Regions from separate parts of the Rhizobium sp. SU303 genome, predicted to be linked through region 1. Evidence: predicted binding sites of a transcription regulator. Region 1 holds the regulator's gene; the other holds the start of a gene.

The links. Region 1 encodes LexA, which represses DNA repair genes until DNA is damaged. Its sites were predicted from a motif close to TGTTCNNNNTGTGTTCNG; they were not measured.
Region 2: RlegSU303_RS26455 (ImuA family protein) is a predicted target of LexA. The motif match lies at 912-929, and genes of this name have one in related genera.

What each region holds. Positions count from the first base shown of each region.
Region 1 is NZ_CP088095.1:1,970,038-1,973,627, reverse strand. Features, by position in the region: gene kdsA (3-deoxy-8-phosphooctulonate synthase) at 1-659, opposite strand, end outside; gene RlegSU303_RS09915 (VOC family protein) at 656-1,552, opposite strand; gene lexA (transcriptional repressor LexA) at 1,751-2,470, shown strand; gene RlegSU303_RS09905 (ComEC/Rec2 family competence protein) at 2,451-3,590, opposite strand, start outside.
Region 2 is NZ_CP088096.1:400,013-403,602, forward strand. Features, by position in the region: gene ligD (non-homologous end-joining DNA ligase) at 1-709, opposite strand, end outside; gene RlegSU303_RS26455 (ImuA family protein) at 990-1,742, shown strand; gene RlegSU303_RS26460 (Y-family DNA polymerase) at 1,663-3,174, shown strand; gene RlegSU303_RS26465 (error-prone DNA polymerase) at 3,171-3,590, shown strand, end outside.

The sequences.
Region 1 (3,590 bases):
CCGGAGGATTCGCCCTGCCCGCCCGGCTGCGCCACGGAATGGGTCGCGTCAAAGATAACGGGCGCGCCCATCGCCGCCATGATCGGCAGCGAACGCATGTCGGAAACCAGCGTATTGTAGCCAAAAGAGGCGCCGCGCTCGCACAGCAGCACGTTCGGATTGCCGCTGGCATTGAGCTTCTTCAGGACGTTCCTCATATCCCAGGGAGCGAGGAACTGGCCCTTCTTGACATTGACGACACGGCCGGTCTTGGCGGCGGCGATGAGAAGGTCGGTCTGGCGGCAAAGAAAGGCCGGAATCTGCAGGACATCGACGACCCTTGCCACCTCCCCGCATTGCTCGGCGGTATGAACGTCGGTCAGGACGGGAAAACCGAATTCCTTCTTGAGGTCGGCAAAGACCTCCATGCCCTTTTCGATTCCGATACCGCGTTCAGCCGAGAGCGAGGTGCGGTTCGCCTTGTCGAAGGAGCTCTTGTAGACGAGGCCAATGCCGAGCTTTCCGCAAAGCTCCTTCAGCGTGCCGGCAACCATGAAGGCGTGGTCGCGGCTCTCCATCTGGCAGGGACCGGCAATCAGCGACAGGCGGCCGGTATTGGAAAAGATGACCTGGCCTTGGCCTTCGCCGATCTTGACTTCGGAATTCGTATCAGTGCTCATCGTGTTTCCTCGAAGGCGAAGAGCGTACCCTGCCCGGGCGCGGGCTTCACCAGAATGCGATTGTTCTTGCGCGTGTATGTCACCCCGTTAGCAGCCAAATGCGCTTCTGTCACGGCAAGATCGGCGACAGCAAAGAGGATTGCCCGGCCGCGCAGGCCGCGATCTGCGGATGAGACGGCGATGTCGAAATAGGCCTCCAGCCCTTCCGGCGTCATCAGGCTGATTTTCGCATTCGATGCCGCAATATCGACGCCGAAACCGGTTTTCTCGACTGCCGATTGCGCCACGGCAAGGCTGACGAAGGCAGCGAAGGCGGCCGGCTCCGGCGTGCAAAGCGCGATCTCGACTATGCCGGTGACGCCATTGGCATGCGTCTCCAGCGCGGCGCGGTCGGCCGGCAGCGGATTGACGCGCTCGACGGTGAAAAGCAGGAGATCGGGCGCGCGCAGGTCGCCGGCGAAAGCCAGCTTGAAGCCGGCAATCGTCTCGGAACCGTCCGGCATCGTCATCGGCCGGGTGAACTGCAGCATCTCGCCGGCGCTCGATCCGTTGCCGACGAAATTCTGATGATCGATGCCGGCATCCTTGCTGCCGAAAGCCATCCCCGAAAGCCCCTCCTCGCAACAGCGGAAACGGAAGGCCTGGTTGCGGGCAGTGAAGACATTGCCTTGCCGCGCCGATGCCTCGCTCTCCTCGACGCTCGCAATCCCGAGCGGCTCCAGATAGGTCTTGTCGGCAAAAAAGACGCAGGCATTCTCCGTTCCGAAGGGATGGCGCGCATCGGCGGCAACGGTGAAGCCGAGCTTGCCGAGCCTCTCGCGCGCCAGATCGATGTTGACGACCGGCAGCACGACATGATCCAGCGGGTGCGGTTTGGCGGAATGCTCGTTCATGATGTCCCTCCTGGAAACGGCAAGAGATTTGCGACGGCGCGCCCCTCAACGCAAGAGATGTGTCCCAATCCGGCGAATGAAAATAAAAATCTCAACGAGTTGGCGCCAAGTTTTACGGAAATTTAGCTACTTGCGGAACACATATGGAACATATAGTGTCTGTTCTGGATTTGTTTCAATCACGAGGTCACAACGTCGATGCTCACGCGCAAACAACAGGAGCTTCTCCTTTTCATTCATGAGCGCATGAAGGAATCCGGCGTTCCGCCATCTTTCGACGAAATGAAGGATGCCCTGGACCTCGCCTCCAAGTCCGGGATTCATCGCTTGATTACAGCGCTTGAGGAGCGAGGCTTCATTCGCCGCCTACCGAATCGCGCCCGCGCGATCGAGGTCATCAAGCTTCCGGAGGCCTACAGCCCCAGCATTCAGCCCCGGCGCGGCTTTTCGCCGAGCGTCATCGAGGGCAGCCTCGGCAAGCCGCAGCCGGTTGCTACTCCTGCTCCCGCAAAACCCGTCGCCGACAACGCCAACTCGGTCTCCGTGCCGGTCATGGGCCGAATCGCTGCCGGTGTGCCGATCTCGGCGATCCAGAACAATACCCACGACATCGTCGTTCCGGCCGACATGCTCGGCTCCGGTGAACATTATGCGCTCGAGGTCAAGGGCGATTCGATGATCGACGCCGGCATCTTCGACGGCGACACCGTGATCATCCGCAACGGCAGCACCGCAAGTCCTGGCGACATCGTCGTTGCTCTCGTCGACGACGAAGAAGCGACACTCAAGCGCTTCCGCCGCAAGGGCGCCTCGATCGCGCTGGAAGCGGCCAACCCAGCTTACGAGACCCGGATTTTCGGGCCGGACCGTGTCAAGGTTCAGGGTAAACTCGTCGGTCTCATTCGCCGATATCACTGACATTGGCCAGGCCGGATTCGGTAAAACTGTTGCTGCGCCAGTCATAGGCACGATGGCGCATCCATGGCCGCGACAATACATCGAATGCGGTTGCGACCTCCAGGCCGGTGTCCGTGAAGCGCAACTCGATGGAACCGGTCCTGCGCAACGTCTCACCGGTGAAGAGCGTCGCACCTGAACGGCAATTGTTGAAGCGAAGGCGGACCGACGTCACGACGATATCGGCCGCGTCGCACGCCGGGCCGAGATAGGCGGCGTTGTCGATGACGGTTACCACCCGACCATTGCCAAGCCTTGATATGCACCAGGCCTTCTTGACGCAGGAAAAGCGGTTTGCGTCACCGCCCGCTGCGGCCGTCCGCATCGCGGTCCTTGCTTCGTTCTGCTGATCGCGGGAAAGCCTGACGCGGCGGTCTTCTCCCTCAGGCGGGATAGCAGGACCATCCAGCATCTTCGGCGGATCATGCCTCGGCAGGACCAGCGCTCTCTGCCACTGGTCGAAGATGAAGTCCGGCGGTCTTTCACGGTTGGAAGCCATTGCCGCCGCCTCGACGACCGCGACGAGACTGCCATCCTCCGAAATCACCAGATCCGGCGGCCGGGGAACCGGCAGAAGCAGCAGGATGAGTGTTGCGACCGCGATGATCGATGTGCCGACATGGCGCAACCGGGTGCGGAGCAGCGTCAGCAGCAGAAAGCCTGCCACGGCGACGGCGAAATACCAGGCGGGCAAGCGGCCGACGTCGATATTGCCACCCCAGCCGGACACCGTCTTTGCGACCGCGATCACCAAATCGAGGCCAAATCCGACGATCTTCCAAGCCCAAACATCCAGACCGAAAGGCATGAGCAGCATCGCCAGCAGGCCTGCCGGCATGATGATGAAGGAGATGATCGGCATCGTCGCGAGGTTTGCCGGCAGGCCGTAGGCGGTCAGGCGATGAAAATGCTCGATCGAAAACAGCGCGGTTGAAAAACCGCCGATCAGCGAGGTCAGGAAGACGCCGCCGAAGAAACCGGCAACCGTAACGAACGGCCGGATGATCGGCAGCTTCAGAAAGGCGTTTTCGCGGACGCGCCGGTCCTTCCACAGCTGATAGCCCGAGACCAGCGCCAATGT
Region 2 (3,590 bases), on a different replicon from region 1:
GGACGCATTTGACTTTCACCCAATCGCCGGTTCGGCCGGAACGATGGGGCCGATCGAGGTGCTTGCCGACGATGCCTTCCAGGCCGAGGCGGCAGATATGCTCCAGGAGGACAGTAGGTTCGGCATCGAGTGTTTCCGATAGCCGAATGGAGCCGGCTTCATCATTGTTTGCGACGTTTAACGTGTCCTCGAGAAGGTGCCGTCGGGACCGGTATTCGACACCGCGCAGATCGTGGCCATCAAGATAGATAAGATCGAAAGCGTAAAGGACGGCGTCGGAGGCACGGTTGCCGGTTTGTTTGCCGGATGCGCCCAGCGATTGCTGCAGCAGCCCGAAATCCGGCCGACCCTCTTCGTCGATCACAACCGCCTCGCCATCGATGATCATTGTCGCCGGCCCGAGCGCTCGGGCGGCCTGCTCTATCGCCGGAAACCGATGCGTCCAGTCATGGCCGCCACGCGTGAGGATCCTGATCCCTTGCGGCTCGATATGAACGGCAAGGCGATAGCCATCCCATTTAATCTCCCAGCTCCACTCGCTTCCCCTTGGGGGATGAGACTTCAATTGCGCCAGCGCGGGCTCGACACGCTCAGGCATGGCATCGAACAGGAGCTGTGGTTGAGCCGGATTTCGCTTGCCTCGCGGCCGTGAACGGATCCGGGCCTCGGTGTCACGAAGGAGGGGTTTTGATCTCGGAGGCTTCGGCATGCCGGGAGTTCAGCAGAAAAATCTTAAAGACACTGTGACGATGCCGACTTGTCCCCGCAATTCACACAAAGGGATTAGCCCTCGCAAACGCTCGGAAAAAATTCAGTTTGCGCCATGGGCCTGATTCCCTTCGGTATTCTGCGATTTCTAATGTTCAGGATAATATTCCCATTCCTCCGGTTGCTTGACTCTTTTATTGGGGCGGAACAGAAAGAGAACATCCGCATTTTGTTCGACATGATGTCGGCCGCCAACACGACTTTGAAGGGAGCCGTGAACGATGACTGCTGCCCGTGAACGGGTGATTTTCGATCTGCGCGAGCGCATCGCCTCGCTGGAGGGCGTGTCGGCCAGAAAGGCTGGCTGTCTCTCCTTCGGCGTGCCGGAAATCGATGCAGTCCTGCCGGGAGGCGGCCTGGCCTATGGCGCCCTGCACGAATTTGCCGGCGGCGGAGCTGGGACCGTCGATGGCGCGGCGGCAGCCCTGTTTGCGGCGGGGATAGCGGCCCGCACCAAAGGCCCGATCGCCTGGTGCCTGACCCGGCCGGACCTGTTCTTTCCGGCACTCGCCCAGGTCGGTCTCCATCCCGACCGGGTGATCTTTGTCGAATCCGACAAGGAGGAAGACGTCCTGGCGAACATGGAGGAAGGGCTGTCTTTCGGTGGGCTCGGCGCCGTCGTCGGTGAACTCGTTCGCCTGCCGATGGTCAGCTCGCGCCGGCTGCAGCTGGCGGCTGAGCGCACCGGCACCATGGCGCTTGCCGTCCGCCGCTGGCGACGGCAGACGGAGGCCAATGATTTCGGGCAGCCGACGGCGTCGATCACCCGATGGCGGGTGAGCGTGATGCCGTCGGAGGAATTGCCAGTGCCGGGTGTGGGGAGAGCCCAATGGTTGCTGGAATTGATGCGCGTGAAAGCGGGTGAATGTGCTGAGTTTCTCGTGAGGGCGTGCGATGACAAGGGTTGTCTCGATCTATCTTCCGGATCTGCCGACGGATCGTATTCGTCGCGCCGATCCGTCTATTCCGCCTGAACAGGCGATCGCCGTGATCGCCAGGAGCGGCTCGAAACGCTGGGTATCTGCCGCCGACGCAGCCGCCAGACAAGCCGGCGTTCATGTCGGCATGCCGGCTGCGAAAGCACAGGCGCTGTTTCGCGGCCTGATGCTGGTCGATGCGGATCCTGCGGCGGATGCCGCAGCACTCGAACGGATCACGATCTGGGCGCTGACGCTCTATTCCCCGATCGTCGCGGTCGATGGGATCGATGGCATCGTCATGGACACCGAAGGCGCCGATCACCTGCAGGGCGGCGAGCTCGCCATGGTGACGAAGATCGCCAATCAGTTCCTGGCAAAAAAACTCACGCCCCGTGTCGCGATCGCCGACACCTGGGGTGCGGCCCACGCCTGTGCGCGTGCCATCAGCCGCGAAACGGTCATCGTGCCTTCAGGTGAGACCGTCCGCGCCGTCGAAAAGCTGCCGATATCGTTGCTGCGCCTTCCCGGGAAAGTCGTCAGCGATTTGCGCACGCTCGGCTTCCAGACGATTGGCGAATTGGCCAACACGCCGCGCGCGCCGCTGACGCTCCGTTTCGGTCCGGAGATTGGCCGGCGGCTGGACCAGATGTTCGGCCGCATCTCCGAGCCAATCGATCCGATCCGCACCGCCGAGCTCATCGAGGTGAGCCGCGCCTTCGCCGAACCGATCGGCGCTGCCGAAACCATCGACAAATATGTCGGCCGGCTGGTCGTGCAACTGATCGAGGAGCTGCAAAGGCGCGGCCTTGGTGTTCGGCGCGCCGACCTGATCGTCGAAAAGGTTGACGGTACGCGGCAGGCAATCCGCGCCGGCACGGTGAAGCCGGTGCGCGATGTCGCCTGGCTGACGAAGCTGTTTCGCGACCGGACAGAGAAGATCGAGCCCGGCTTCGGGATCGAGAAACTGACGCTCGTCGCCGTCATGGCCGAGCCGCTGGAGGAGCGCCAGAAATCCTCCTCGCTGGTCGAGGAGGAAGTGAAGGACGTGACGCCGCTGATCGATATCTACGGCAACCGTGGTCAGCGTGTTTATCGGGTGGCACCGGTTGCTTCCGACGTGCCCGAGCGCTCCGTCCAGCGCATCAGTGCGGCGGCCGACCCGATCGAAGTCACCTGGGTCAGCCATTGGCGTCGGCCTGTCCGGCTGCTGGCGCGTCCGGAGCTGATCGAGGCCATCGCCTTGCTGCCGGACCGGCCGCCGGTCTCGATCACCTGGCGCGGCAAGCGGCGGAAGGTCAAGCGCGCCGACGGTCCGGAACGGATCTTTGGCGAGTGGTGGCAGCGCGACGCCGAGATGGAGGCGGTGCGCGATTACTTCGTCATCGAAGACGAGGCCGGCGAGCGCCTTTGGGTGTTTCGCTCCGGTGATGGCATCGATCCTGAAACCGGAAGCCATCGCTGGTTCGTGCATGGGATCTTCGCATGAGTTATGCCGAGCTGCAGGTCACGACCCATTTTTCCTTCCTGCGCGGCGCAAGCTCGGCGCAGGAACTGTTCGAGACCGCCAAGGCTCTCGGCATCGAAGCCCTCGGCGTCGTCGACCGCAATTCGCTGGCCGGGATTGTCCGGGCACTCGAAGCATCCCGCGCCACAGGTTTGCGTCTGGTCGTCGGCTGCCGGCTCGATCTGCAAGACGGCATGTCGTTGCTGATCTATCCGACCGACCGGGCTGCCTATTCCCGGCTGACCCGTCTCATCACGCTTGGCAAGTCGCGGGGCGGCAAGAACAACTGCATCCTGCACTGGGATGATGTCGTCGCATACACCGACGGCATGATCGGCATTCTGGTGCCGGATCTGCCGGATGACGCCTGCGCGATCCAGCTGCGCAAGATGGCCGAG